DNA from 4 places in the Aestuariirhabdus haliotis genome. Region 2 is predicted to be linked to each of the others. Evidence: predicted binding sites of a transcription regulator. Region 2 holds the regulator's gene; each other region holds the start of a gene.

Region 1 (7,678 bases), on a different contig from region 2:
ATAGGTGCGGGTGAGTTGCTGGGCCAACGCCATCAGAAGCACGACCAGCAGCAAGAAGCTGACCAGCAAGGCCAACGACAACTTGCTGTAAAAGGTCGAGAAGCGCTTCAGCATGGCGCACCTGCGGTTTCGCAAAGCTTGTAACCCACGCCCCAAACCGTCAGCACATAACGGGGATCTGAGGGTTCGGCCTCCAACTTGTTGCGCAGCCGATTGATGTGAGAATTAACCGTGTGCTCGTAACCACTGTGCTGATAGCCCCAGACCGCATCCAGTAGTTCGGTACGGCTGAAAACCTTACCCGGCTGACGAGCCAGATAGAGCAACAGATCGAATTCGGTCGCCGTCAATTCCACTTCCTGTCCGCCCACCGTAACCCGGCGTCGCTGTTGATCGATAACCAGCTGGCCAATCACAATCTCCAGCGCTTCTGGCTCGGAGCGCTGACTGAGCATTTCAACGCGCCTCAGCAGGGCTTTGACACGCGCCTGCAATTCGCGCACCGAGAAAGGCTTGGTCAGGTAATCATCGGCTCCCAACTCGAGCCCCACCACTCGGTCGGCTTCCGAATCCCGTGCCGTCAGCATCAGGATGGGCAAGGTGCGCTGCTCGGCGCGCAAGCGACGGCATACCTCGAGGCCATCAAGCCCTGGCAGCATCAGGTCCAGAACCAGCAACGCATAGTCATGCTGCAACGCACGCTGCAATCCCTCTGCCCCGTCATTGCAGCAATCGACGTTGTGATTGGCATCCGCCAGACTCATCGCCACCAGCTTGTTGATATCGGGATCGTCCTCGATCACCAGAATTCGTTTGCTCATCAACGCCTCTTCGCTCTTCGAGTGCCTGACTGGCAGGAATGCTTGCAGCCAGTGAACCAATGCTTATGACTCATCGTACCTGCCAGTATGCTGGGCCTTGTGCCTGAAGTTATCACGAAATTGTCACGAGATGTCATGATTCAATAAAACCGCCGCCTCGACACTTTTCACACGAAGATGGCTTGGGCACACTGAACACAACAGGTTGATTCAGCCTGCAAACTGGAGAGCGTTATGAAAACCCTGATGAGCCTGGCCGCCGCGGCTTTACTCTTGATCGCCGGCACCGTTTACAGTACTCAATCCGACAAGAGTGATATGAAAACGGCTTCCCCCATGTCCGCTTCTGCCAATGTTGCTACCTTCGCTGGCGGGTGCTTCTGGTGTACCGAATCCACCTTTGAAAAATACCCTGGTGTTAACGAGGCGATCTCAGGTTACATCGGCGGTCAGTCCGAAAACCCGACCTACAAACAGGTCTCCAGCGGTAAAACAGGCCATGTGGAAGCGATCGAGGTGCATTACGACCCGAACCTCATCAGCTACGAAGACCTGCTGCAAATATTCTGGCGGGAGATTAATCCCACCGATGGCAAGGGCCAGTTTGTCGACCGCGGTTATCAGTATCGTCCTTTTATTTTTTACCATAATGAACAACAGCGAGTCGCCGCAGAACAATCGATCGCACAGATGAACGCGTCGGGACGTTTTGAACAACCGATTTTGCCCGATATGCTCCAGCCAACATCGAAATTCTGGCCCGCCGAAGATTACCATCAGAACTATTACAGCAATAACCCGATCCGTTATAAGTACTATCGCTACAACTCGGGTCGTGACCAGTATCTGGAGAAGGTCTGGGGCGAGGAGATCAAATACACGCCTGGCACTGTGATGAAAACGTCGAACATGGAGACCTCGAGCTCGATGACTACCGACGCGATGTCTGATAAAAAAATGACCGCCATGAAAAAAGAGCTCGGCATTGAGGACTTTAAAACATTCGTACGCCCAGGTAAGGAATCATTACAACAGTCCCTGTCACCCATGCAGTACAAAGTGACTCAGGAAGAGGGTACAGAACCGCCTTATCGCAACGAATATTGGGATAACAAACAGCCGGGTATCTATGTCGATATCGTCAGCGGTGAGCCTCTGTTTTCCTCGACCGACAAATACGATTCCAAAACCGGCTGGCCCAGCTTTACCAAGCCGATTCATGAAGAGCTGATTGTCGAAAAAACCGACTACAAACTCTTTATGCCTCGTACCGAACTGCGTAGCAAATACGCCGACTCTCACCTGGGCCATGTCTTTGACGACGGTCCAGCGCCAACCGGTCTACGTTATTGCATCAACTCCGCATCACTGCGATTTATCCCCAAAGACAAACTCGAAGAAGAGGGTTACTCACAATATGCCTCTCTGTTCCAATAAGGCATGACACCAAATGGGAGTTCTTATCAGAAAACCAAAACGGGCCGCTAGATTGCGGCCCGTTTTCCAACTGGCAACAGGACTCAGCTTTCCTTCGACAACAGGCCGATCAACGACCGTGCGTGCTGTACCGCCTCTAGCCCACGGTCCGTCAAATAGCCACCGTCGTGTCTGTCGATCAAACCCTTGTCAAATAATCTCTGGGCGGCATCCACCAATTCCTGGGCCGCCTCATGATGCACCTTGATACCCTCCTGCGCACTGTCCGGGCTGAATTGCAATAACAGTCGAATCTCTTCATACAAACTTGTTGATAATGGCATTCTCTACTCCTTGGATCCTATTAAGATAGACCAAACCCGGGTTTGGGGGGCTGCTGATCAGATAACGCCAACCAACCCCGCACCAGGCGATAAATCAACCAGATACCTGCCAGCCCAATAATCAGCCAACCCACCAGAAATAACAGGCTGATGCCGCCTATCACCCCCCACAGCAAGGCAAACAGGCCGCTGCGCAGCTGCCATCGCGCATGAATGCGGGACAACTCGCTGCGAAACTCGGGCTTCCACAGCACATTGAGCAATAAAGCAGCAAAAAAGGTGATGCCGACAAAGAACGAAGCCGCATAAAGCGCATAGATAATCGTCAGGCGCTTACTCTCATCGGGAGAAACCGGGTCCATAACAAACCGGGCATCTTTGGGAAAATCAGGTTGGCGTTGATCGCTCATAGCGTGCCCCCGGCACGGTTTCTAAAACAATCACTGTAGCAGTGCCAATAGAGAATTGTAACTGCTCCAAATCAGTGTCCTGTGAGCCCATCTGCAACCAAAAGCTTTCCGACTTCATATGATTTTTTTCTCATCTTACTTCCAGAAAAATTAACATATATCAAAACAACGACTCTTCAGCCTACCTATAGTGAGCCGCCAGAGAACTCAGTAGGAACAGGTCGTCCCATGGTCGATGGGCTGACCCCGGAAAAAGGACAATACGATGGAAAAATTACAGTGGCTCAGCGAACTGGACACAGGCATTGAGGTCATCGACGAGCAACACAAGCGGATCGTTTATTACATCAACCAACTGCAGGACGCCCACGAAAAACACAGTCGGTCGAAAGTCGGCGATGTGATCAACGAGGTGGTGGACTACACAATCTCCCATTTTGCCTTCGAGGAAGCCCTGATGGAGCAGGCTGGCTACTCATTTTGCGCCCCGCACAAAAAAGTGCACGAACTCTTCATTAGCCGGGTAGATCGCTTTGCCAAACGTCACGAAGAGGGCCAGGACGTGGCCGAAGAGTTGCTGATCACCCTGCGCAAATGGTTGATCAATCATATCCAGAGCGAAGACGGTGATTACGTTCAGACCGTGCAAGCTTACCAGCGCAAAATGAGGCACGAACACGAGGGCTGGTTATCCCGTTCATTGCACCGTTTCTTTGGCTAAGGCACCTCTGATCGGATCAGCGGGCGCCATGCCCCCTTGGCACAGGAGGTCATGAGGCCTGCTACGATCAAAGTTTTCGGCCTTATTCTTTGGGAGCCCGCCACTCCCAGCGAATCACTTCACCGAAGTCGTCGTAAACCGGCACTTTGCGCGGACTGCGATTAGTTTTCAGGGGTGTTGCACGGCGCTTGTTCTCGGCTTTCAGGCGCCGCCGTTCGTCAATCGCCTGGGTCACATGCAGCAAGGATTCACGCTTGCTTTTCGGACCACTGGACGGAATGCTGCGACTCATCCCGGGGGGTATCTCACCGGGAGCAATCGCCGATTGCCCGCGGGGAATCTCATCCACCTGGCCGCCACCGGAGAGAAAGGCGTCCATCTCTCGCTGCAGTTGCTGACGCATCTCTTGTTTACTCGGTGGGTGTTTCACGGTGGACACTGCCTAAAATATCATCAACCCGCTAGCATACTCCTATGGCACTGGAGTTCCCAGTGTCCGCCACCGGTTTCACAAGATCAGCGATCTGGAGGCCTGCGATGTTCACCCCCCACTCGCTTCAGAGCGCCAGAGGGCTGCTCAACGCTGTGGCCGCCTGGTAATGTCCGGTCAATCGTTGTTTGCGGTTACGAATATCCGGGCGGGTGAAGGCTCCGCTCACGGGCAGTCCCAACCTGGCCAGCACATTGGCAATCGCCACTTCGACGGCTTTGATATCACCGGAATCCACCTTCACCGCCACCCCTAAGGCTCTGCTCGGGATAGCCGCCACATAGACACCCTCTGCGCCCAATTTTACAAACACCTGATCACCCAGCTCGGTCATCAACCGACTGCAGAAACGATCACTGCCCGCGACGTACCAAGGGTGTTGCAGGCAGGCGTTGAGCAATCGGGTCGCGGCGGCCTGATATTGATCAGGCAAGGAGGCGGGGGCAGCCAAGCGAGCAAAACCCTGCGCCAGGGCTCGCAGCGGAACCGCCCAGATGGGCGCACTGCAACCATCGAGGGCAACCGGGGCCCGTTCCAGATCCACTCCCCAGCAGACTTCAATGGCCTTACGAATCGATTGCTGGACCGGGTGATCCAGTTCCACATAACCCCGGGTAGGCCAACCCTGATGGCTAGCCAGCGCCAGCATGCCACAGTGCTTGCCCGAGCAATTGTTATGCAAGGCGTCGGGAGTAATACCCTGGGCAACCAGCTCCCGGGTCGCGACGTCACTCATCGGCCAATGCCAACCGCACTCCAGGTCTTCGGCATCCAATGTCAACTGCTCCAGCATGGCCGCCGCGCAGTCATGGTGAGAGACTTCTCCGTTATGGGAGGCGCATGCCAAGGCCAATTGTTGATCGCTGAAACCGTATCGATCGGCAGCACCGCTGGCCACCATGGGCAAGGCCTGAAACGCCTTAAGAGCCGAACGCGGATAGGTTAACTCTTCGATGTCACCACAACTCCAGCGCACCTGCCCCTGAGCATCCATTACCACCGCACGACCAACATGACGACTCTCAACAATATCGCCACGGACCACCTCTACCAGAGTCGGATTCGTTGTCATTTCAACCTCTTCGCTTCGTTGTTCAGGTCATCGCAGACCGGGTTCAGACTTGCTCCCTCGGCCGTGGACGGGCTAGCTGTTTCAGGTTCGCAGGCCAACCATTTCTGGTGCTGCAGGCGTTTTGCCAACTGCTGCCACTTGTCGGCCATAGACTCTCCCAGGTGGAACGCCGGTTGCGATGGTGTTAATTCCTCACGCTGTTCGCGGGCCAGTATCGAGCGCTGCGCCTGCTCCATCGCCGTGGCCAGGGAAAACTCGGTGCTGAGCTGTTCCCGAAACAGCGCATTACCGAAGTAGGTCATATCATTGTCGTTACCGCAACCGAATGAGGTACGATCGGCCGCCGCCGCCACCGCAACAAAACTGTTGTCATTGATTAGCGTCGGCAGGTAACCTCCCGCAAAGCAGGCCGACACCATAACGGCTCGCCAGCGAATCCCGGATTGCTCAAGCAACTCCGACAGCGACGATGGCGTTAACTGGGTCAAAGGCAGCTGGCCAAACTCGGCGGCCAGCTCATGATCCCGGGAACCGTGAGAGGTCAGATACAGCACCAGAACATCTTCTTCCGGATCCATCACCTGGCTCAGGGCCTGCAGCGCCAGACGCAAGTTGGTCACAGTGGCCAGGGGTTGCTGCATAAAGGTATCGCGATGGTTAACCAACGACAATGAGCGCCCTTCAGTGTCAAAACGTCGCTCCATTAGTGCGCGAATAATATTGATTTCACTGAGAAAGACATCCTGTTCGGCATAGGGTGCAAAAGCCAGAAAATACAGATCAGTGACACCCGCACGTTGGGGTTTCAATTGCTCAAGACTGTTTTCCAGGCGTTGTGGCTGTAACGAGAACAGGGTTTCTTCATCCAGCGGGGCATATGGGCTTGGCGCCTCGACATAGGAGTCATCGTACGGCTCTAGCCAAAACCCTTGGTAGGGGGCATAACTGAAACCCACCGGGAGCCATAACAGCAACAAAGACAGGCTAGCCAACAGTGACCGCCAGGGTCCCACGCCATAGAAATGCAGCAGCCGAGCAGGCGCTAACCATAACGCCAACAACGCTACGATCATCACCAACAGGGGCAATGCGTCAAAGGCCAGCGCCGACTCACCCGCAAGGTTTGCCAACCACTGCAACAGCTGCAGGAAAGGGAGCAGTGCCACTACCCCCACCAGCACTCGCATCAGCTGCTCAGGGTGCCTCAATACACGGGTGACCAGCCAGGCAGACAAGCCCAAAAGCACCCAACTGCTGGCATTGTAGAGCAATGACCAACTGTTGAATTCTGCCGCTGCTGGTGCCTGCCACCATTCACTGGCAATCTGTAACACCAGATCCAGCGCCAGCAAGGCAATCAGCTGATCGATTGAAAGCGCTAATCTGGCCTGACTGAGCGGACGAAGCGACAACAAACACCAACCCATCCACAGGTTGTCGATCAAGCCCCGCACTCCTTTGCCCATTGCTTAACTCCTGAGTATTCCAAGAGCGCTAGTGCATCACAGATCGCGCGTTTTGCCCAGCCGCAACGACCTTATCCTTAACATCGATTTTGAGCAGGCTATCGGCTAGAATGCGCCGACTTGAACCCGTGCGACCCCGTTTAAGCGTGACAAAGAGCATCGGGTATTTTTCCCTGGCAGGTCTCCTATGAAACAAAAAGTTGTCGTTATCTATTCCGGGGGAATGGACTCCTTTACCGTACTGCACAGAGCCATAGAAGAAGGCTTCGAGGTGTATGCGCTCAGCTTTAACTACGGTCAGCGTCATCAGCGCGAGCTCGAATACGCCCGCCGAGTCTGTGAACAGTTGGCTCTTCCACACCTGATCACCGATATCACCGCGATCAACGTCTTGCTGCAGGGTTCATCCCTGACCTCGGACGATATCGATGTTGCCGAAGGCCACTACAGCGCCGACAACATGAAAAGCACGGTGGTCCCCAACCGGAACATGATTCTGCTCTCGCTAGCGGTAGGCTATGCCGTTTCGATCGGTGCCGATCAGGTGTTTTATGGCGCCCACTCCGGAGACCACACCATCTACCCCGATTGCCGTCCCGAGTTTGTCCACGCCATGAACGACGTGACTCGTATTGCCAACTTCGAAGCCGTTGAGATTGTCAGCCCCTTTCTGGAGCAAAACAAAATAGACATCCTGCGCTGGGGCTTGGAGCGGGGACTGAATTATGCTGACACCTGGACCTGCTACAACGGCCGCGAACGCGCCTGCGGCAAATGCGGTTCCTGCGTCGAGCGCCTGGAAGCGTTCGAGCACAACCGCACTACCGACCCGCTGCCCTACGAATAGGCGGAAATTCCATTCCCATGTACAGCATCAAAGAAGCGTTTTATTCCCTGCAAGGTGAAGGTGCCCATAGCGGCCGTCCGGCGGTCTTCTG
Region 2 (7,678 bases):
CGACGGTAATACAGATATCCAAATTGGTTATACCGGCCCCTGATAACAATGACTGATCAGTCTACGGCCTGCTACCACTGCGGCGAAGTGATGCGCGGCAGCGTGCCGTTTGAGGCAACCATTGCCGGCGTATCCCACCCTATGTGCTGTATGGGCTGCAAGGTGGTGGCAGAAGCCATCGACCAGGGCGGCCTGGGTAACTATTACCGCTTTCGCTCCAACGTAGCAGTGACTCCTGAACCTGTCGCGGATGAGTACCGGGCAGAACTGAAACTCTACGATCAACCTGCCTTGCAGCAGGGCTTTGTGCACAACCATTCCGATGGCACCCTGCAAGCCACCCTGATTATCGAAGGGATCACCTGCGCCGCCTGCACCTGGCTGCTGGAACAACAATTGAGCCGATTTAGCGAGGTTGAGTCCGCCTCGGTTAACCTGAGTACCCATCAAGCCAATATTCGCTGGCGCCCAGGCCAGCTGCTGCTAAGCGATATCCTGGAACGTATCGCCAGCATCGGCTATCGACCACACCCCTACTTGCCCAGTCAGCAGGATGAGATCGCCAGCCGCGAAAATCGCCTTGCCATTCGCCGACTCGCGGTCAGTGGCATCGGCATGATGCAAGTGATGATGTATGCCATTGCGCTCTATGCCGGCGCTATACAGGGCATGGAAACCGAGCACCGGGATTTCCTACGTTGGGTCAGTTTCCTGGTCGCCACACCCGTCGTCTTTTATGCCGCCCGTCCCTTCTTCGAAGCCACCTGGCGGGATATCAAAACCCGCCACCTGAGTATGGATGTACCAGTTTCCATCGCCATTGGCGGCGCCTATATCGCCAGTAGCTGGGCGATGTTTTTTAGCAGCGGCGAAGTCTACTTCGACTCCGTCTGCATGTTTACCTTCCTGTTGCTGCTCGGACGATTCCTGGAGATGCGTGCACGCCATCGCACCAATCGAAGTGGCAATGCCTTACTCAGTTTGCTGCCGGCCAGTGCCATTCGACTTGTGACGAATGAGGAAGGCGCCGAGGTTGAAGAGAGGATCTCCATTACCGAGCTGGCCGTGGGAGATCGGGTACGGGTTGGCCCGGGGCAGAACGTCCCGGCCGACGGCCTGGTGCTAAAGGGTGATAGCAGCGTCGACGAATCGGCACTGACCGGCGAATATATGCCCATCCGCAAAACCCCGGGTGACAACCTGATAGCGGGAAGTGCCAATATTGAAAACAGCCTGATGATTGAAATTACCGATATCGGTACCGAAACCCGCTTGTCGGCCATTGTCCGCCTGCTCGATCGCGCCCAGCAGGAAAAGCCCAAGGCGGCAAAACTTGCTGACCAGGTCGCCAGCTGGTTCGTAGCCGCTGTTTTGCTGACCGCTGGCAGCGTATTCTCGTTCTGGTACCTGGAACGCCCCGACGATGCATTCTGGATCACCCTGTCAGTGCTGGTCGTCACCTGCCCTTGTGCCCTCTCGCTGGCTACGCCTACCGCACTGACTACCGCTACGGGCTTTCTCCATAGCCAGGGTTTACTGGTTACCCGCGGACACGTTTTTGAAGCCCTCAACGGGGTAACCCATATCCTGTTTGATAAGACAGGCACCCTTACCCAGGGCAAGCTCAGCCTCGAAGAGGTTGTCAGCCTCAACGACTTCGACGTAGATCAGGGTTTAACACTTGCCGCCCGGCTCGAAGCCGAATCAGAACACCCCATCGCACGGGTTTTCCACCAAAATGGCATCGAAGCTGCCGAGCAACTGCGGCATGTGACCGGTGAAGGGGTTGAAGGGGTTATCGGCGGACAACGCTATCGTTTGGGTAAACCCTCATTTGCCTGCGGCCAGAACCCGCTGCCCGCACCACCCCGACCTGAAGGCCAGTGGATTTTACTGACAGGCAATAACGAGCCTTTGTGTTGGTTTCGCTTGGATGATCAACTCAGATCCGAAGCGGCAGCAACCATCGCAACTCTGCAACAAAAAGGCTATCAGGTCGAGCTATTGAGTGGTGATGCAGTAACCGTCGTAAATGCCATGGCCAAGCGCCTGGGCATCGATTCCGCCATGGCTGCCGCGACCCCGGATATCAAACTGGAACGCTTACAATCCCTGCAGCAACAAGGGGCACAGGTTCTGATGGTGGGTGATGGCATCAACGACGTACCGGTGCTGGCAGCCGCCAATATTTCAGTTGCCATGGGCAGCGCTTCGGATCTGGCAAAAACCAATGCCGACATGGTGTTACTCTCGGGCGATTTGAACCAACTGACGGACGCCCTGGATATTGCGGCCAAAACCCGCACCATCATTCGTGAAAACATTGCCTGGGCATTGGGATATAATCTGCTTGCCCTACCTCTGGCAGCCAGTGGATTTCTGGCGCCCTGGATGGCGGCTATCGGTATGGCAAGCAGTTCTCTGGTGGTGGTCGGCAATGCCCTGCGCCTTGGACGCCGCCCTGCCAGCAAAAGCCTGTAACGCAGTACGGAGTAAACTGTGGAATCGATCTACCTACTCATACCGATCGCCCTGCTGTTTGTAGCAATCGGCGTATGGATCTTTTTCTGGGCAGTCGATGACGGTCAGTTCGACGACCTCGAAGGTCCGGCCCATAGCATTTTGTTTGATGAAGAGCCTACCCCCCGCTCTCCAGAGACTCCGCAGAGCAACGACACAGCCGGATCGCCCAGCAGTACCGATCCGGCGGCTCCAACCGATCGAATCACAGCTGACTCAGACTCCGATAAGCCTCATGGTTGATGTTTCACTGCTGTTCACTGCGTTCACACTGGGCCTGTTTGGCGGTGCTCATTGCGTTGGAATGTGCGGGGGCATTATGGCCGCGCTTTCTTCGGGACTCCCCTCAGGCAATAAGCAAGCGCTGTTACCCATTGTACTGGGCTACCACCTGGGCCGCATTGCCAGCTATACCCTGGCCGGAGCCCTAATGGGTAGTCTGGGCTGGGCCTTGCAGCAACAAGGCAGTGCAGTGATCATTGGCATGCGAACACTGGCTGGTTTGTTACTCATTGCCATGGGGCTTTATCTGGCCAACTGGTGGCGCGGACTGGTCGCTATCGAGCGAATTGGTGGCGTGATATGGAAACCCTTGCAGCCCTATTCGCGTCGACTGTTGCCGGTAAAATCGCCCTCTTCAGCCCTGTTGCTGGGCACGCTCTGGGGCTGGCTACCCTGTGGCCTGGTATACAGCACCCTGATCTGGACGGCAACCCAGGGCAGCGCGCTCAATTCGGCCCTGCTGATGCTGGCTTTTGGTCTGGGTACCTTACCGCTGCTGGTTACTGCCAGTCTGGTATCCTCTCGGTTGACCGCCTTTATGCAAAACCCGACCACCCGTAGCCTGGCGGGTGTATTGGTTATCCTGTTCGGTCTCTGGACGCTACCCGGCCCCCATCAGCAGTGGTTAATGCAGCTGTTTCATCAATTGTCGGTCCGCGCTTGATGGGAATCAACACATTCCATACCCGCTACGACTAAACTGTGGGTCTGATTGGCTGTGTGTTGAGCCTCCTCTTCATGCGCCCCAACATCAACAAATGGAAGTGAGCATTCAATGAGCAGTAACAAGCTGGTTTGGGATATCGAACTGATCAAGCGCTACGAAGGTGCCGGGCCTCGTTACACCTCTTATCCAACCGCGGTGCAGTTTCACGAACTTTTCAGTATTGATGAATATCGCCAGGCTGCGCGCGAAAGTGTCACCAAGAACACCCCTCTGTCACTCTACTTCCACCTGCCTTTTTGTACCCATGTTTGCTACTACTGTGGCTGCAACAAAGTTATCACCAAAGATCGTAGCAAGGCGCTTCCCTACCTAGAGTTACTGCATCGAGAAATCGAAATGCAGGCCGAACTTTTCAGTACCGAACAACGCGTCGAACAACTCCATTGGGGCGGCGGCACCCCCACCTTCCTCAGCATCGAGCAGATGCAGGCGTTAATGAAGAAAACGCGCCAACACTTCAACCTGGTAGACGAAACCGAGGGTGACTTTTCCATCGAGATTGACCCTCGCGAAGCGGATTGGGCGACCATGAATGCACTGCGTGAAATGGGTTTCAATCGCTGCAGCCTGGGCGTGCAGGACCTGGATCCCAAAGTGCAAAAGGCAGTCAATCGCGAACAATCCGAAGCCGACACCATGGCCATCATTGACGCCGCACGCACGCTTCAGTTTCAGTCGATCAATATCGATTTAATCTACGGTTTGCCCTTTCAAAGCGAAGCGAGCTTTATGACGACTCTAGAGCGGGTCATCGAGATCGCCCCGGATCGTCTATCGGTGTTCAATTACGCCCACCTGCCAGAGCGGTTTATGCCCCAGCGCCGCATCAATGCGGAGGATTTACCCTCTTCTGCGGAAAAACTGGCGATCATGCAAAGCACCACCGAACGCTTGCTGGACGCCGGTTATGTCTATATTGGTATGGATCATTTCGCGCGTCCGGACGATGAGCTGGCAATCGCCCAGGAGTCCGGAGCCCTGCACCGTAACTTCCAGGGCTACACTACCCATGCTCACTGCGATCTGGTCGGCATGGGCGTATCATCTATCAGTCAGGTGAACGGGGCTTACAGCCAAAACCATGCCGACATCAAGATGTACATGAACCGCATCGAGAACCATCAGTTTGCCATCAAACGCGGTCTGGTCATGAACAAGGATGACTTTATTCGTCAGGCGGTTATTTCCCAACTCATTTGCCATTTTGAGCTGGATTTTGCTGCGGTTGAGCAACGCTGGGATATCAACTTCAAGAATTACTTCGCTGCAGAGCTGGATCAATTAAAACCCATGGCCGAAGACGGTTTGATCACCCTCGATGAACAGGGTATCGAGGTCACTGGTCGAGGCCGCCTGCTGATTCGCAATATTTGCATGCAGTTTGACCATTATCTGGGCCAGGAAAGCAACAAGGGACGCTTTTCGAAGGTTATCTAGCCCTGGCTTGCAAGCATAACGTTCTATGAGTAAATCCTCCCAGAGCACTGTCCACAAAAGTGCATTGCGTGCTCTGTTTGTTTTGTGAGTAATTTCCCCTACAATATGTCGGAATATAATCTGACATATTAAAGGGTCTTGTCCCCGCCTATGAGCTCTAAACTCACCGTGAAGCACGTCAACCATGTCGCCTGCAAGGAATGTAGTCTGAGTTCCCTCTGCCTGCCGATTGCCCTGGCGATGGATGAAATTGATCAACTGGACGACATCATCAAGCGGGGCCGCCCACTAAAAAAGGGTGAACACCTGTTTCTTGAAGGAGATCCCTTCACCTCAATCTACGCCGTGCGTTCCGGGGCTTTGAAAACCTATACCTCAACCAACGAAGGCGAAGAGCAAATCACGGGGTTTCAGCTACCCAGTGAAATCCTCGGTCTAAGCGGTATGGATGGCGACACCTACCCGGTTTCTTCCCAGGCCATGGAAACCACTATGATCTGCGAGATTCCGTTTGAACGCCTCAATGAGCTTTCCGACAAACTGCCCAAGTTACAAAAGCAGTTAATGCTGCTGATGAGCCGCCGCATTCGCGACGACCAACAGATGATGCTATTGCTCAGCAAGAAGAACGCCGATGAGCGTATCGCAACCTTCCTGGTTAACCTGTCTGCACGATTCCGACGCCGCGGCTACTCTTCCCACGCCTTTCGCCTGTCGATGTCTCGCAATGAAATGGGCAACTATCTGGGGCTTGCCGTTGAAACCGTCAGCCGGGTTTTCACCCGTTTTCAGCGTAATGGCCTGATCGAAGCCAACGGCAAGGATATCAACATCATTGATTCCGAACGCTTGTGTGCACTGGCCGGCGGCCGCGTGATCGACAATCCAAAAGATTCCGCTCAATCGTTGTAATTCCGCTTAAGGATCCCGGATGATTTTTGACGAGTACTTTATCAAATCCCTCGTGCGCCCCATTCCAGACTGGCCACAACCCGGGGTTACCTTTCGCGATATCACTCCGCTGTACCTATCTCCCAAAGCGCAAAGAATGGTTGCCGACAGCTTTATACAGCGTTATGTAGAGACCGACATCACTCATATTGCCGCTCTTGATGCCCGTGGCTTTTTGCTCGGTTCGGTTCTGTCCTACGAGCTCAACAAACCCCTGGTGCTCTTTCGCAAGCAAGGCAAACTTCCAGCTGAAACTCTGGAAGAAGCGTACGATATCGAATACGGTCAAGCGGTGCTGGAGGTTCACAAAGACGCCATCCCTGCCGCTGCCAAAGTATTGCTACTGGACGACCTGATAGCTACCGGCGGTACCCTTTGCGCCGCAGCATCGCTGGTCAAGCAGCTTGATGCCACTATTTATGAAGCTGCCGCTATCATTGACTTGCCCGATCTTGGTGGCAGTCAAAAGCTTCAGGATCTCGGTATTCCAACCTATACCCTATGCGCCTTTTAGGCTATCAGCCCCACAAGATTGCGCTATATATTGGGTTCTTGAACACTTAAGGCAACTCTGATTAATTCAGATGAACTCTGGCTTTCAGGCGAATCCGGAATCGCGGCACGTCTTGGCAGTAAGGTCTAGACCTTTCAAATAAGGCGTAACAAAGAGTCTGGGGTCGCCTGAAAGCCCCGTAGGGCGGTTCTAAAAATGATTTTCTCGGTGTTGAAACCCTTGTCCAGGTCTCGACATGAACGGCGGGCTTCGCCTTGATAAAAACCATTTTTAGGATCCGCAGAGATCTATCTGAATTAATCAGAGGTGCCTTAAATAAGCAAATCGACTAAGTGTTAGTTATGGACATAGCCAATCATTCCCAAAAACCCATAAAAATCCTATAAAACAGCCTGTTAGCTTTATCTGTTAAGTCTAAAATTAGATTCAACAGCTAACTTCATGCTGAATAACCTATGATGTTCGATAACTGGATGTTGGGGGGAATCGATGGGAATCAATGCTGATCAACTGGGGGAACAAGTTGTCCGGCCTACTCTTGAGCTATGCGGCAATTTCAGCCCTGCAGCGCTGCAATTACTGGTAGGGACAGCTGCCGCCGAGAGTGAACTGGGCGACCAACTCTGTGACGACCATGGCGGACTTGGGCTATATCGAATATCGGCCGAGGTTCATCAACGCGTCTGGGATGATTATCTGGTCCATTTTCCTGATCAGGCCAGCCTGGTCAGGGGGATGGCCAGCCAGCGTCAGTTCCTGTGCAATCCACATCAGGAGCTGATTTATAACCTGGCTTACGCCACGGCTATCGCCTGGTTCAACTATCTTCGCTGCGGCGCTAACCTTGATGGTGTCGACGCCAGAGACACCAATACATTGGCCAACATCTGGTGGCACTACTACCACCCGACCAATCCCGACGGTAACCTGTTTCTCACACGCTGCCCCCATATGCAGGCGGCATAGACAGTTGGCGCCAGCCCCGAACAACCGGGCAACATGGCCTTAGTGCCCAGATCCTGATACAACATAGGGGTCATCATTAGCAAGGCCCCTATCTATGAAAGTTCTGCTTGCCCCTGACTCTTTTAAGGGTTCGCTCAGCGCCGCACAATTCTGTGCAATTGCCGAACAAGCCATTCTCAGTCAGTATCCCGATGCTGAAGTTCATCAATGCCCTCTGGCGGACGGGGGTGAAGGCACCGTCGAAGCCCTGATAGCCAACACCGGCGGTCGCCTGCTCCAAC
Region 3 (7,678 bases), on a different contig from region 2:
GAAGAAAGTCTGGACCAGCGTAAGTGCCACCGACTGATCAATTGCGCTCAGCACTATTTGCAACATCACAACATGACCAACAAAGCTTGCCGGTTTGACGTGCTGGCGGCTAACGGAAAAGCGGATTCACAAGGTTTTCACTTTGAATGGATCAAAAACGCCATTACCCTGTAATAACCGCCTCTGAGCGATAAAGGTTAATAATGAGTATTCAGGATCGTATAACCACTCACTTTTCCGACGGCATTGATGTCACTATTCAATGCGCCGAAACCCTGCCTCCACTCATCGCCGATGCCGGCGAGATGATGGTACAGGCATTACTCAACGAGGGGAAAATTATCAGCTGCGGCAACGGTGGTTCAGCCTCCCACGCCCAGCATTTCACCGCCCTTCTGCTTAATCGTTTTGACCGCGAGCGGCCCGCCCTCCCCGCCTTGGCCCTGACTGCCGACAGCACCATACTGTCCGCTATATCAAACGATTACAGTTATCACGATGTATTTTCCAAGCAGGTTCGTGCTCTTGCCCAAGCCAGCGACGTACTGCTTGTCATTAGCACCAGTGGGAACTCCGCTAGCGTCGTACAGTCAATACAAGCAGCCCACGACCGTCAGATTCCTGTCATTGCTTTAACCGGTCGCGACGGAGGTAACGTGGCATCGCTGCTTCACCCCGAGGATATCGAAATTCGAGTGCCCTCCTTCGACCCGGCGCGCATTCATGAAATACATATGATGGTTGTGCACTGCTTTTGTGATTTGATTGATGAATATCTATTTGGAGACATAATGCAATGAGGACAATTGGACTCCTGACGCTAGCCGCTCTAATAACCCTATCGGGTTGCGCTTCTACCATCAGTGCCATCAAGGATGAACCCATCACTCAGGAGCCAGGTAAACGCACCACCGGCCGATTTATTAGCGACGAAACCATAGAAACCGTAGCCTTGGTCAACATCGACAAAGCCGACCCGGGGTTCAAACAAGCACGGGTGTCTGTAATCAGCTTCGATGGTACGGTTTTGATTGTCGGACAGGTTCCCAATGAACGCCTCAAGGGTATCGCGGGAGAGACGGTTCGTAACGTCCGCGACGTCAAACAGATTTATAATGAACTGGAGATTGCCGGCCCCATCAGCTTTGTCGCCGCCAACAGTGATAACTGGCTCACAACCAAGGTCAAAACAAAAATGATGAACGACGAGTCCGTTCCTGCCAGCCGAATTAAAGTGGTTACCGAAAACGGGACGGTGTTTTTAATGGGTCGGGTGACCAACGCGGAAGCGAACAGCGCCGTAGAACTGGTACGGACAACTTACGGCGTTCAGCGTATCGTCAAGGTTTTTGATTACATTAACTAGTGGGTGTAACTACCTTGAAACGACTAACTATTTGACCACCTTCAAGCTAGGTCGCCCCGATGGTTTAGCCGGGCTCACCGACTTATCCTCATCACCGCCACCAATGGGTTCCGGCTCAGGATCATCTTCGACCTCAAACACCATTCCCTGACCGTTTTCTCGAGCATAGATTGCCATAACAGCCTGCACCGGTATAAAAATATGCATCGGCCGCCCACCAAAACGGCCGTTGAACTCAACCTCCTGGTTGGTCATCAACAGCTCGCGCACCGCCGAAGGGGAGATGTTGAGTACAATCTGGCCGTCATTGACAAACTCTTGCGGCACCGTCACCCCCTCAGCCATCGCATTGACCAATAAATAGGGCGTGCACTCGTTGTCCACTATCCACTCATAGAGCGCCCTGACCATATAAGGGCGACTCGGACTCATCGACATATCTTGCTCCAAGGCTTCGGAAAATCCGTTTCTACCAGTATCCAACAAAGAAAAAGGGGAGTTCAACTCCCCTTTATTCTAACTTAACTCAACAACCGAAATCAGAGCCGCATCTCACGCTCAACTTCTGACAGGCTTTCTTTGAAGGATTCGCGATCAAACAAGCGCTCTGCGTAATCCTGCAGGGCCTTGGCCTGCTTGGGCAACTCGATACCGAGATCAGCCAGACGCCAGAGGATAGGAGCGACGCAACAATCTACCAGAGTAAACTCGTCACTCATAAAGAAAGGCTTCTCTTCAAACAGAGGCGCAATCCCAACCAGGCTATCACGCAGCTCTTTACGAGCTTTTGTCAGTGCCGCTTCACGAGACTTCGGATCCAGAATCGTTGCAACCAATTCGCTCCAGTCCTTATCGATACGGTGGATCAACAGGCGACTCTGAGCTCTTGCCACCGGATACACTGGCAGCAAAGGAGGATGGGGAAAACGCTCATCGAGGTACTCCATCATCACATTCGGTTCGTATAGCACAAGGTCACGATCTACCAGCGTGGGTAGCGAATTGTAGGGATTAAGGTCGGCGACCTCTTCAGGCATATTTTCGGGTTCGATATCCTGAACATCGACAGCGACCCCTTTTTCTGCGAGAACAATACGTACACGATGGCTCAGGTGACCGGCAGCATCGGAATAAAAGATCATTGAAGAACGCTTGGCGACTACGCCCATTTCTACCCCCAAAAGGTGGAGTCAAAACACAAAAGTGCGCGTAGCTGAAAACTCAGCTACGCGCCCGTCAACGACACAATACTATCAGTGTACGTCTTTCCAGTACTCTTTCTTGAGCAGATACGCAGGAATCAGCAATACCAACAAGAACAACAGCACCCAGTAACCGATGCGCTCGCGCTCGAGCTGCATGGGCTCGGCAGAGTACACCAGGAAGTTAACCAGATTATAAACCGCCTGATCATACTCCGCAGGATTCATGCTACCCGTCTTGACCAGCTCGAAGCCACACAACTTCTCACCCGTCAGGGTATCACGCTCGCTCGCATCCTGACCGGCGCAGTTATCAACCTGCAGGCCCTGCAGCTCAGCAAGAACGTGAGGCATACCCACATCAGGGAAAACCTTGTTGTTGACACCCCAAGGACGCTTGGGATCAACATAGAAAGTCCGCAGATAGGTGTACAACCAGTCAGCGCCACGTACACGAGCCACCAGCGTAAGATCCGGCGGTGTAGCACCAAACCAGCGCTTGGATTCCTCAGCACGCATTGAGTTTTCCATCAAGGAACCAATTTTAGCCCCGTTGAAGATGATGTTTTCATTGAACAGGTCATGGGGAACACCCAGATCATCCGCTACACGCTCATAACGCTGAAACTTGGTGGCATGGCAACCCATGCAGTAGTTCATATAGGTCTTGAGACCATCCTGCAGAGACGCCTGGTCAGCCACATTAGGCTCAAAATGCTCCAGCGGATAGCCACTCCCACCTGCAGCAAAGGAAGCCACAGGCAGTACAGCAAACAGTAATGCAATCAATTGCTTTTTCATTAGCCTGTCACCCTCTCTGGTACGGGTTTAGTCTTTTCCATTCTGGTGTAGAAAGGCATCAACAAGAAGAATGCGAAGTACAACGCTGTAGCGATCTGTGAGTAAACAGTTCGCTCGGCTGTTGCAGGCACCATACCCAACCAACCCAACCACACAAAGGAGATAGCGAAAACCACGATAGCGATCTTGCTCAGCACCCCTTTATAACGAATAGACTTCACAGGACTGCGGTCCAGCCAAGGCAAGACAAACAACACAGCAATCGCAGCACCCATCGCTACCACACCCAACAGCTTGTCAGGGATAGCACGCAAGATGGCGTAGAACGGCGTGAAGTACCAAACGGGGGCAATGTGGGCCGGGGTCTTCAAGTTATCAGCCTGTTCAAAGTTAGCGTGCTCAATAAAGTAGCCGCCCATCTCAGGGAAGAAGAACACAATTGCACAGAAAACGAACAGGAACACCACCACACCGACGATATCTTTTACGGTGTAGTAAGGGTGGAAAGGAATACCGTCTTTCGGAATACCGTTCTCATCTTTGTTCTTCTTGATTTCAATGCCGTCCGGGTTATTTGAACCCACTTCATGCAGAGCAATAATATGCATCACGACCAGCGCCAGCAGGACAATCGGCAGCGCCACTACGTGCAAGGCGAAAAAGCGGTTCAGTGTAATACCGGAGATCAGGAAGTCACCACGGATCCACTGCTGCAGGTCAGGGCCAATAACCGGAATGGCACCAAACAGAGAAATAATAACCTGCGCACCCCAGTAGGACATCTGACCCCAAGGCAATAGATAACCCATAAAGGCCTCGGCCATCAGCGCCAGATAGATCGCCATACCGAAGATCCATACCAGCTCACGCGGTGCGCGATAAGAGCCGTAGATCAAGCCCCGGAACATATGCATATAGACCACCACGAAGAACATGGAGGCACCTGTAGAGTGCAGGTAACGCAAGATCCACCCGTACTCAACATCGCGCATGATGTATTCGACAGAAGCAAAAGCCTCTTCAGCGCTTGGTACGTAGCTCATGGTGAGCCAGATACCTGTCAGCAACTGATTGACCAGTACCAAAATGGCTAGCGAGCCAAAGAAGTACCAGAAATTAAAGTTTTTAGGAGCGTAATACTTACTAAGGTGCTCTTCCCACATTTTGGTCGCAGGAAAGCGCGCATCTACCCATGCCATAAAGTCTTTCATTACGCGTTCTCCTCGTCGACGCCGATAATAATGGTGTTGTCATCGAGATAGGAGTAGGGAGGGACCGTTAAGTTAGTCGGTGCAGGAACCCCCTGATAAACTCGGCCGGCCAAGTCAAACTTGGAACCGTGACAAGGACAATGATAACCACCCTGCCAATTCGCCTCAAAATCCATTGGCTTCACTTCGGAGTGCAATTTGGGAGAACACCCCAAATGAGTACAGAGTCCAACCAGAACCAGCAATTCGCTGTTGCGAGAACGATGTTCGTTCTTGGCATAATCAGGTTGCTCTGATTCGTTCGACTGGGGATCGCGTAAGTTACCATCTTGCTTGGGCAGATTATCCAGCATGACCTGCTCACGTCGCAGAACAAATACCGGCTTCCCCCGCCATGCAGCAACAACCTGCTGGCCCATCTCCAGCTTATCAATCTTGACCCTCACCGGCGCGCCAGCGGCTTTCGCTTTGGCACTGGGATTCCAGGAGGCAACAAAAGGGACTGCAGCACCAACCGCACCAACCGCACCAACCGCAGAGGTTGCTCCGATCAGCAGGCGGCGGCGACCCTTATCTACGCCGTCGTTACTCATTAATCTTATCTCCCCATAAGAGCATGTTTATTGCCTGCCCAGGCTCACGGGCAAACAGAGTGAATCCTTTAATAATTCTGTGGGATTCGCAAAATAAATCTTGCGAATGGTAAAGAAAACGGCGCCTTCAAGCAAGCGTACCCCCGGCTCGAGCTGATTCAAATCAACGCAGAGAGATCTCCACAAACACCTCTTCTTTAATGATTCCGCACTCCTTTGCAAAAAAAAAGCGCCCTTCGATAAAAAGGGCGCTTTGGATACCACTTTTGCGAGACTTTTGGTCTCGCAAGGGCAGGTAACCCTTAACGCTTGGAGAACTGAGGACGCTTACGTGCTTTACGCAGACCAACCTTCTTACGCTCAACCTCACGAGCATCACGAGTTACAAACCCGGCTTTACGCAGTGACGGACGAAGCTCTTCGTCGTACTGCATCAGGGCACGAGTAATACCGTGACGAATAGCACCAGCCTGACCAAAACCACCGCCGCCTGCGACAGTAACCTTGATATCAAACTTTTCGGTCAGTTCAACCAGCTCAAGTGGCTGACGAACGATCATGCGAGCAGTTTCGCGACCAAAGTACTCGTCCAGAGGGCGGCCATTTACAGAGATGGCGCCAGAGCCAGACTTGATAAACACACGAGCGGTCGAAGTTTTACGACGACCAGTTCCATAGTATTGAGTGGTAGACATAGCAACGCTTCCCGTTAGATATCCAGAGCCTGAGGTTGTTGAGCGGCATGAGGATGCTCAGCACCCGCATAGACCTTCAGCTTGGCGTGCATAGCACGACCCAGCGGACCTTTAGGCAACATGCCCTTTACGGCCTTCTCGATGATGCGCTCAGGGGCGCGCTCAACCAGCTCATTGAAGTTCATGCTACGCAAACCACCCGGATAACCGGTGTGACGGTAGTACATTTTGTCTTGTGCTTTATTACCGGTTACACGAATCTTCTCGGCATTAACCACAACAATGTAGTCGCCGGTATCGACGTGAGGAGTGTATTCGGCTTTATGCTTGCCGCGCAGGCGGCGTGCGATTTCGGTGGAAAGACGACCAAGCGTCTTGCCAGAGGCATCTACAACGAACCAGTCACGCTTAACTGTTTCTGGCTTTGCACTAAAAGTATTCATCGATTTAAACCTTGCCTAAATGACCAGCCGTGGGTGGCCAGCATCAATTGAAAGACTAACCCGAACCGACTCCCCTATAGGGCGTCCGGCGACGGATTCACTGTCTTAGGGCATATAGTGTAGGAAACGGGAGCGCTATTATACTCAGGCAAGCGCAGAAAAAAAGCCCCTATCTGCTTTTTTTTCCAAGGGTACCGTGCTCTTATAACCTCTTTCGTGACATCTAGTAAGAGGGGACTCCGAATGGAATACGGTTATCTCGGCGCTACAGACTTGAAAATCAGCCGCCTTTGCCTGGGCACCATGACCTGGGGCGAACAGAATAGCGCCGAGGAGGGTTGGCAGCAACTGGATATGGCCATTGAACACGGGATCAACTTTATCGATACCGCCGAACTCTACCCTGTGCCTCCCAAGGCCGAAACCTATACCCGCACCGAAACCATCCTGGGCGAATGGCTTAAACGATTTCCCAAGCGAGAAGATCTGGTGATCGCCAGCAAGGTTTCCGGGCCCGGCGAATGGGTGAGTTATATGAGACACACGGGTGCACGACTCGACAAAAAGAGCATTATCGAAGCCTGTAACGCCAGTCTCAAACGGCTGCAAACCGACTATATCGACCTTTATCAAGTTCACTGGCCTGAACGCAGTACCAATTTCTTTGGCCAACTTGGCTATGAGCATAAGCCTGAAGAGGACGGCTACAGTATTGAGGAAACCCTATCAGCACTTGACGAGCTGGTTTCTTCCGGCAAGGTTCGCCATATTGGTATCTCCAACGAAACTCCCTGGGGCGCCATGGAGTATCTCCGCCAGGCCGAGCGCCATGACTGGCCCAAAGCCGTCAGCATCCAAAACCCCTACAATCTCCTGAACCGTACCTTTGAAGTGGGTCTCGGAGAGTTTGCTCACCGAGAGAATCTGGGGTTGCTGGCCTACTCCCCGCTGGCTTTTGGCGTCCTGAGCGGAAAATACCTGCATGGCGCACGCCCAGCCAAAGGACGCATCACTTTGTTTTCCCGTTTCAGCCGCTACAATAATGAACAAGCCGTTTCGGCAACCGAGGCTTACGTATCTCTGGCCCAGGAAAAAGGCTTGGACCCTGCGCAAATGGCTCTGGCTTACGTAACCAGCCGCCCCTTCGTTGACAGCAATATCATTGGTGCCACCAACCTCGAGCAACTGCAATCAAACCTCAACAGCATCAACCTCAGGCTTGACGACGACACCCTCAAGGCCATCGAGCAATTGCACCGGCAACAACCCAACCCGGCTCCCTGACAATAACCAACAACGAAAGATTCCAGCTCACGGCAAGGTCTGATGGATGGAACCTTGCCGTCCATGGATAGGCCAACACTACA
Region 4 (7,678 bases), on a different contig from region 2:
ACAACTGCTCCATCATCTGGCGGTGGGCTTCGGGATCCTTGCGCTTCAGCTCCCAGGCCAAGGCGCCTTCATCGTGGGGCAGTATCATAAACTGCCCACCATCAACACCTTCCACGATACGCTGAGCGACCTCTGTTGCTGTGATCGCCGAACCAGCCAACAGTTTGGCTACGTTATCTTTCAGTGCGTCTGAACTGCCGCGGTATGAGTCGAGCAAGTTGGTTTGAAAGAAAGAGGGGCAAACCACACTCACACCCACATTCTGTGAGGCCAACTCCGCTTGGATACTCTCAGACAAGGCCACCACACCGGCTTTGGCAACATTATAATGACTCATACCCGGAGCACTGAGCAGTCCAGCCATGGAAGCGATATTACAGATTTGACCCTCACTGCGTTGCAACATCGGCAGGAAAATACGACAACCGTTAATCACACCCTTGAGATTGATGGCCAACATCCATTCCCAGTCTTCATCGTCCAGATCCGAAAACGCGCCGCCACCGGCGACACCTGCGTTGTTAATCAACAGATCCAGTCCGCCCCACTGCTCATCAATAACCCTGGCGACATCTTGAAGTTGATCGATACGACGGACATCGCAGTGAAAAACAGCGGCGGTACCGCCCAGGCTTTCAACATTCTCTGCCGTTTGCTGGCAGCCCTGATCGTTAACATCGGTCAATGCCAACCGATATCCCTTGCGGGCATAACACTCAGCCAACTCTCGGCCTAGTCCGCTGCCTGCACCCGTAATCATTACTCGCTTGCTCATAAAACATTCCACATAGTGACTGAATATGATGGATATGGTTTGCCACGCACGCGATCAAAACAACAACTATTGATTTGATGAATAGGATGGCAACAAGATGCAGCTACTGCTCAAGCGGAATAAATCAGAGGTGCCTTAGGTAAATGATGCGGGAAAGAAGAGCGGGGACAACGAGTGGCAGAGAAAGGGAGATATCTCTGCGCCTGAATGAAGAGTCATCATTCAGCAAATTGAGTAATTGCGAAATGATTGCTCAAAAAAAAGTAAGGCGGAACCAGAAACCCTATGAGAACCTGACAACCCATAGGATTTCCAATTCCGCCTTATTCGGTCAGACCAGTGACGGTTTTACGGGTGCTTGTCCATATCCTTGCGCAGGAAATAATATAGCCCAACAAAAAAACTGAGCATCAGACCCACGGTCAACAGACCGGCAAGCACTACCTCATCTAAAAACATAAGTGTCACTCCCTGTAATCTCTGTTAGTGAACAGGCTATCACCTGATTTGGGCCACAGTTTTGACGCTGATCAATTTCCACGCATTGAGCCCAAGTTCAGTATAGGCCACCCGCAAAAGCCTGCTGGGCAGTGGTAGGTGCGCTTTCTTCCCTACAGATGCTTGCCCGGATAAACATAGCGAAACGTCAGATTGATTCGAGGCCCCACATCACGGCGAGTTTTTGCAATCTGGTGGCGCCAGTGGTGTTGCGTCTCACCCGACATCACTAACAGGGAACCATGGCTCAGGTCCAACGACAGCCTTTGCTGGCTATCCTTGGTATGACGCAGGTGAAAACGGCGCGTTGCTCCCAAACTCAGTGAAGCAATGCAGGGGTTACGGCCTAATTCCGGCTCATCATCGGCGTGCCAGCCAACGCTGTCGTTGCCGTCACGATAGAGATTCATCAAAACGGAATTAAATCGCTCTTTTAAAACCGCTTGCAGTACATCCAGCAATTCAAGGTGCACCGACAACCAGGGTTGTGGCTCCAGCCATAAGCCGGAGTAACGATAGCCTTGCTCCCCGTACCAGGCCTGCAAACGAGGGATAGGCACTCGCCGTCCGCCCATGATCAGCTCATCGTGCTTCCAGTCAGTGCCGTTGCTGAATTTCTGCATCAACCGATCAGCAGTGTCACCCTCAAAAAATGACGGATACCAGTGTAGCTCACCATTTTGTAGAGGAATTCGGGTCATGTGGAGATTGGGTTGCAAGCCCTTCGGGTCATCCATGCTAGCTGGATTATGGTCTTGCAACAGATCCAGTATCTCTTTTTGGTCACTCATAACCATCTCCATTAAACCCAAGCACATACCATCATTTTGCAGATAACCTCAGCATTCAATATTAACACTGGACAGGGTAACTGTATTTTTATACAGTACTCAAAAATGATAACCCAACTGTGACGGCTAAACGAGGTATACGATGGCAGTTATCCCAATGTGGCAATGTGATAGGGACGGAAGTATGTTCGCCGATAAAAAATCCGCAGAAGAACACGACAAAATGCTGGAACTGGCCGCGAATCTGACTTCGTTGCTGGAAACTCAGTTTGATCAGATCGACGAGTCCCTGGCCGAGGAAATTGGCCTGTTGATCGCCCGCAACAAAGAGACTCTTGCCAAGGCCCTAAAGGGGCGCCCCGAGCTGATTCTGGAAATCGGCAAAGAGCCTGAAGCCGAGTAAAAACAGCACCATTAGTACCCTTTTGCAGCACCACTCCGATCCCCCCTTCCCCCAGGGGTGGTGCTGCCCCCCTCTCCCTTCCAGTTTTAGCTACAATTTCCCTTGTTATTCCTTTTCTTTCCATTACCATAGCGCCTTTTTTTACGGAGGGTGTTGGCCAAATGATCGATTTCGTTCCCGGGCAAAGGTGGATCAGCGAGGCGGAAAATGACCTTGGGCTGGGCACCATACTCACCCTGGATCACCGACTGATCACAGTGTTGTATCCTTCTTGCGGGGAAACACGCACCTACGCACGACACAATCACCCGCTTCATCGCATCGAGTTCTCGGAAGGCGACAAGATCAAAAGTCATGAAGGCTGGTTCTTGCAGATTGCCGAAGTCATTCACAAGGACGGTCTGGTAACCTATACCGGACTGGATGATGAGGGCCAGACGCGCGAACTGCCCGAATCCTGCCTCGACAACTTTATTCAGTTCAATAAACCCCGAGAACGTTTGCTGGCTGGCCAAGTCGACCAGCTCAATCAGTTTGCTCTGCGATTTCGCACCCTGAATCATTACAACCGCACGCTAAGGTCCCCGCTGCTGGGTTTATGTGGGGCTCGTACCACACTGATTCCGCATCAGTTGCATATCGCCCGGGAAGTCGCTACCCGGCATGCCCCTCGGGTGTTGCTGGCCGACGAAGTTGGCCTCGGAAAAACCATCGAAGCCGGCATGATTCTTTACCATCAACTGTTGACCGGTGAAGCGAAGCGAGTACTGATTCTGGTGCCCGAAACCCTCCAGCATCAATGGCTGGTCGAAATGTTGCGCCGCTTTAACCTTCATTTCAGCCTGTTTGACCGCGCTCGCTGCGAAGAACTGAGCGAAGAAAATCCCTTCGAAAGCGAGCAATTGGTCCTCTGTTCCATTCAGTTAGCCGCCCAGCCCGGTCCTCTGCAACAACAGCTAGTCGATGCCGGCTGGGATATGCTGGTAGTTGATGAAGCGCACCATTTGCAATGGCAGGAAGCTGCCCCAAGCGATGAATATCAACTGGTTGAACAGCTCGCATCTGGCACGCCCTCAGTATTACTGCTAACCGCCACTCCGGAACAGTTAGGCAAAGAAAGTCATTTTGCTCGTCTGCGCTTACTGGACGCCGACCGATACCCAAGCCTTGCTCAATTTCTGGAAGAAGAAGCCCAGTATCAGCCTGTTGCCGAAGCCGTGCAGGAATTGCTGGGTGATGCCCCCCTGTCACCCCGAACGCAGGAAGCACTCAGCCAACTGCTGAACGATGCCGATAATCAGCCGCGCATCGAAAAAGCCAGCGGTGCTGAACCCTGCAGCCCCCGACAGCAAGCACGTGATCATCTCATTCGCCAATTGCTGGATCGTCATGGCACCAGCCGCGTACTCTTTCGCAATACCCGCGCGGCGATCCAGGGCTTCCCTGGACGCGTTGTCCAGGACTATCCTCTGGAATTACCTGAACTTTACAGCATTGCCCAACAGCAACGTTCCCAGCTGGCCGAACACCTTTATCCGGAACGGGCTTATCAGCAAGCATTCAGCGAACAGGACAGCGACGCCTGGTGGCGCTTTGATCCCAGGGTCGACTGGTTGATGGTACTGCTCAAGCACTTGAAGAAAAAAGTGCTGGTGATCTGCTCGCAAGCCGAAACCGCGCTCGAACTCGATGAAGCATTGCGTGTGCGCTCTGGTATTCCCTCGGCCGTGTTTCATGATGGCATGAGCATAATGGAGCGAGACCGGGCCGCCGCCTATTTCGCCGAAGAAGATTATGGCGCTCAGGTTCTGATCTGTTCGGAAATCGGCAGCGAAGGTCGTAACTTCCAGTTTGCTCACCATCTGGTGTTGTTCGATCTTCCCGACAACCCGGATCTGTTGGAACAACGCATCGGCCGACTGGATCGCATAGGCCAGAGTGAAACCATTCGCTTGCACGTGCCCGTCTTTACCAACTCGGCCCAGCACAGTCTCTACCGTTGGTACCATGAGGGGCTCAACGCCTTTGTTGATACCTGCCCAACCGGTAGCACCCTATTCAGCCGTTATGCCGATCAACTGCACGCCCTGCTGATTTGTGGCACCTCGCCCGACAGCACCGAGCTGGACAGTCTTGTAGAGCAAAGCAAATGCCAGCGAGAGGCCCTGCAACAGGAGATGCAACAGGGCCGCGATCGCTTGCTGGAACTGAATTCTCGCGGGCTTGAACCTACCCAACCCTTGATCGAAAGTATTGAATCGGCGGCGGAAGTTGAAGCGCTAAAACGCTACCTTAACCTGATGCTTGATTGCTATGGACTGGAGAGCGAGGAGCATTCTCCTCAAGCCGTTATCGTTCGCCCTTCCGACCAATCCCTGTTGCACGACTTCCCGGGTCTGCCCCGTGACGGTGCCACCATGACCTGGAACCGAGAGCTGGCGTTATCCCGAGAGGATATGCAGTTTCTCAGCTGGGAGCACCCGATGGTGCTTGAAGGCATGGAAATGATTCTGGCAAGCGAGCTTGGCAACACAGCAGTAGGCCTTATCAATAACCGGGGCATCAAAGCCGGCACCATGTTAGTCGAAGCCGTCTATGTAATTGCCAGCCCCGGCGGGGAACGCAACCAGTTAAAGCGCTATTTGCCCCCCACGGCCGTTCGCACACTGATAGACCCCAAAGGCAATGATCTGGCCACCAAAGTCGCCTTCGATACCCTCGACACCCAGTTACAACCGCTGAAGAAAGCCACCGCCCGACAGCTGATCAATGCCCAACGTGAGCCTTTACAAGTCGCACTCAAAGGTGCCGATAACGCCGCCAGAACACAGGTGGATGGCATCATCGATCAGGCTTGTGAGCAATTCCGCCAGGAAATTGCCGACGAACTGCAAAGGCTGATTGCCCTGAAAGCGGTAAACCCCAACATTCGGGACTCCGAGCTAAGCCACCTGACGGCCCTGGCTAGAGAAGGCGAAGCCAAACTGAGGCAGTCACAACTCCAACTCGACTCGGTGCGCATCATTTTTGCCAGTTAGGCTGATCCCCACGGCTCCCCCCCATCAATAAATAGTCACCTCCCGAGGAACCCTCTGGAGGTGACAGAGTCTTATCAGCATCACCCGCTGGAGCTTATCCATAATGAAATCATCGTTAGCACTTTCCCTGCTTGCACTGCTCAGTCTCACTGGCTGTAACGCACTGAACACCCAGCCAGCTACAGAGTCTCACATCGAAGGTCAATGGAGCCTTCAACAGTTCTACCTGCAAGGCTCATTAGTCGAACTGGGAGAACGCACTCGACTTCAGATCATGGCCGAAGATGAACACAGCGGTCGGCTTTCTGGCAACGCTGGCTGTAACGGTTTCTTCGGCGCTTACCGCGTCGACAACGGCAAATTCAGCACCGGTCCGATAGGCGCAACCATGATGGCATGCCCCGATGACCTGATGACTCAGGAACAACAATTTCTAAAAGCCCTCGAACAACTGACCTCTTTCAGTTACGACGGCCAGACTCTGAAACTCCAAGACGAATCGGGTCAGGTGAAAATACTGATGGCTCCCGAATAACCCTCACGCTCAATACAGTCGCGGCTCGCCCTCGGGCCGCGTTTTAAATCGGCGATGCAGCCACATATACTGTTCGGGCTGTTTGCGAATTTCCTGCTCGATCAGCTCATTAACCCGCTTCGCATCGGCAAATTCATCGTCGCCTGGGAAATCATCCAGCGGTGGTAAAATACTTAACCGGTAACCACGACCATCAGGTAACCGCGTTTGTATGCAAGGCAGTACCCGCGCATTGCCAAGACGAGCAAAGCGAGAAGTGGCGGTCACGGTTGCCGCTGTGACACCGAAAAACGGCACAAACAGACTTTGCTTACGCCCATAATCCTGATCCGGTGCGTACCATATTCGGTGCTTCTTTCGCAGGGATCTAATCATGGTACGCACATCTTCCCTTTCTATGGTTTCACCATCCAGGCTATGCCGCTGGCGCCCACGTTGCTGTACCCAGTCAAATAGCGGGTTTTTGTGCCGGCGATACATACAATCGATATCCGCGATATGCCCCAGATAACCGGCACCAATTTCCAGGGTGGAAAAATGCAAGCACAGCATTAACGCCCCCTGGCCTTCGACCGCTTTCAGGTTTTCCTCCCCTTCAAGCTCGAACAGTCGATAGACTCGCCATTTTGGCCACCACCAGGAAATACCCACTTCCAGCACACTGATGCCCATTGACTCGAAGTTTTTGCGCAGTAACGCGGCCCGCTCCTGCGGGTCCAATTCAGGAAAACACAGTTCAAGGTTTCGCTCAGCGATCGCTCGCCGCCCCTTGCCGAAACGCATAACCATGCGCCCTACCCATCTACCAATAGGGAGCAATACGGGATAAGGCAGCTGAACGACCAACCAGGCGAGTCCCAATCCACACCACAACAACCAGAAGCGCGGTGTAAAAAACGACCACCGAAAACGAGGAGGTTCAAATGCCATAAGTTGATTGACCTGGAAATACTATAAATGAAGAAGTGAACTCAATTTTCTCACGCAATTGTACAGCGGACAAACAATCTACCGCACAACAATTATATTTTCCCAGCTTCTCGAACCCCGTCCTTGCCTGCTTTATAACAACTGGTATATAAACTCCTCTCCATCAGGACAACCATCAGGTAGTAGGACTGTCCATGAACAATACAGCTTCACCAACAACCGCAACGAGCAGCCTGCAATTCAAGGCAGGGCTTGTACCGATCATGACACTTGAACTGCATGAGGATGATCTGCAAACCCTTGCAGCCGAAATAGCTGACAAGGCACATCAATCACCCGCCATGTTTGACAACACTCCGGTTATTCTCGCTCTCGACAAAGTGCCATCTAGTCAAATCGACATTGCCGAGCTGGTCACCCTTTGTGACCAACATGGTCTGCGCCCCATAGCCGTCCGTGGCGCTACCACCGAGAAAGAACCGCAAATAAAAGCGCTAGGGCTGTCAATCTTCACCCAACCCGTGATTAAAAGCGGAACAGCCGTTAGCCAAACTTCGGCATCGGAGAAAGCAGCTAATCCCCAAAAAGCATCCTCGGCTCGAATTGTTTCGACACCGGTCCGTTCTGGCCAACAAATTCTGGCACCGGATGGCGACCTGATCGTTACCGCGCCGGTTAGTGCCGGGGCTGAACTACTTGCCCGAGGCA

Evidence for each region. Region 2 encodes FNR, which switches genes on or off when oxygen is low (the NO sensors DNR and NnrR bind a similar motif). Its sites were predicted from a motif close to TTGATNTANATCAA; they were not measured.
Region 1: the regulator FNR is predicted to act here: its motif matches at 3,142-3,155, upstream of MIB40_RS13280 (bacteriohemerythrin).
Region 3: the regulator FNR is predicted to act here: its motif matches at 5,327-5,340, upstream of petA (ubiquinol-cytochrome c reductase iron-sulfur subunit).
Region 4: the regulator FNR is predicted to act here: its motif matches at 1,296-1,309, upstream of ccoM (cytochrome c oxidase subunit CcoM).

What each region holds. Positions count from the first base shown of each region.
Region 1 covers NZ_JAKSDZ010000024.1:15,588-23,265, reverse strand. The annotation lists gene MIB40_RS13305 (sensor histidine kinase) at 1-114, opposite strand, end outside; gene MIB40_RS13300 (response regulator transcription factor) at 108-821, opposite strand; gene msrB (peptide-methionine (R)-S-oxide reductase MsrB) at 1,056-2,258, shown strand; gene MIB40_RS13290 (TIGR02647 family protein) at 2,342-2,581, opposite strand; gene MIB40_RS13285 (DUF4870 family protein) at 2,602-2,991, opposite strand; gene MIB40_RS13280 (bacteriohemerythrin) at 3,257-3,712, shown strand; gene MIB40_RS13275 (hypothetical protein) at 3,795-4,142, opposite strand; gene MIB40_RS13270 (asparaginase) at 4,270-5,274, opposite strand; gene MIB40_RS13265 (C13 family peptidase) at 5,271-6,740, opposite strand; gene queC (7-cyano-7-deazaguanine synthase QueC) at 6,928-7,587, shown strand; gene queE (7-carboxy-7-deazaguanine synthase) at 7,605-7,678, shown strand, end outside.
Region 2 covers NZ_JAKSDZ010000010.1:23,771-31,448, reverse strand. The annotation lists gene MIB40_RS08800 (FixH family protein) at 1-43, shown strand, start outside; gene MIB40_RS08795 (heavy metal translocating P-type ATPase) at 49-2,481, shown strand; gene ccoS (cbb3-type cytochrome oxidase assembly protein CcoS) at 2,500-2,763, shown strand; gene MIB40_RS08785 (sulfite exporter TauE/SafE family protein) at 2,756-3,466, shown strand; gene hemN (oxygen-independent coproporphyrinogen III oxidase) at 3,578-4,966, shown strand; gene fnr (fumarate/nitrate reduction transcriptional regulator Fnr) at 5,117-5,878, shown strand; gene MIB40_RS08770 (adenine phosphoribosyltransferase) at 5,898-6,431, shown strand; gene MIB40_RS08765 (hypothetical protein) at 6,921-7,397, shown strand; gene MIB40_RS08760 (glycerate kinase) at 7,492-7,678, shown strand, end outside.
Region 3 covers NZ_JAKSDZ010000013.1:46,464-54,141, forward strand. The annotation lists gene MIB40_RS10000 (YraN family protein) at 1-174, shown strand, start outside; gene MIB40_RS10005 (phosphoheptose isomerase) at 204-800, shown strand; gene MIB40_RS10010 (BON domain-containing protein) at 797-1,366, shown strand; gene MIB40_RS10015 (ClpXP protease specificity-enhancing factor) at 1,394-1,804, opposite strand; gene MIB40_RS10020 (glutathione S-transferase N-terminal domain-containing protein) at 1,906-2,535, opposite strand; gene MIB40_RS10025 (cytochrome c1) at 2,620-3,369, opposite strand; gene MIB40_RS10030 (cytochrome b) at 3,369-4,580, opposite strand; gene petA (ubiquinol-cytochrome c reductase iron-sulfur subunit) at 4,580-5,173, opposite strand; gene rpsI (30S ribosomal protein S9) at 5,476-5,868, opposite strand; gene rplM (50S ribosomal protein L13) at 5,883-6,311, opposite strand; gene MIB40_RS10050 (NADP(H)-dependent aldo-keto reductase) at 6,555-7,595, shown strand.
Region 4 covers NZ_JAKSDZ010000047.1:4,426-12,103, reverse strand. The annotation lists gene MIB40_RS16810 (SDR family oxidoreductase) at 1-775, opposite strand, end outside; gene ccoM (cytochrome c oxidase subunit CcoM) at 1,124-1,234, opposite strand; gene MIB40_RS16805 (alpha-ketoglutarate-dependent dioxygenase AlkB family protein) at 1,387-2,064, opposite strand; gene MIB40_RS16800 (YebG family protein) at 2,207-2,467, shown strand; gene rapA (RNA polymerase-associated protein RapA) at 2,629-5,505, shown strand; gene MIB40_RS16790 (META domain-containing protein) at 5,609-6,040, shown strand; gene lpxL (LpxL/LpxP family Kdo(2)-lipid IV(A) lauroyl/palmitoleoyl acyltransferase) at 6,050-6,970, opposite strand; gene minC (septum site-determining protein MinC) at 7,165-7,678, shown strand, end outside.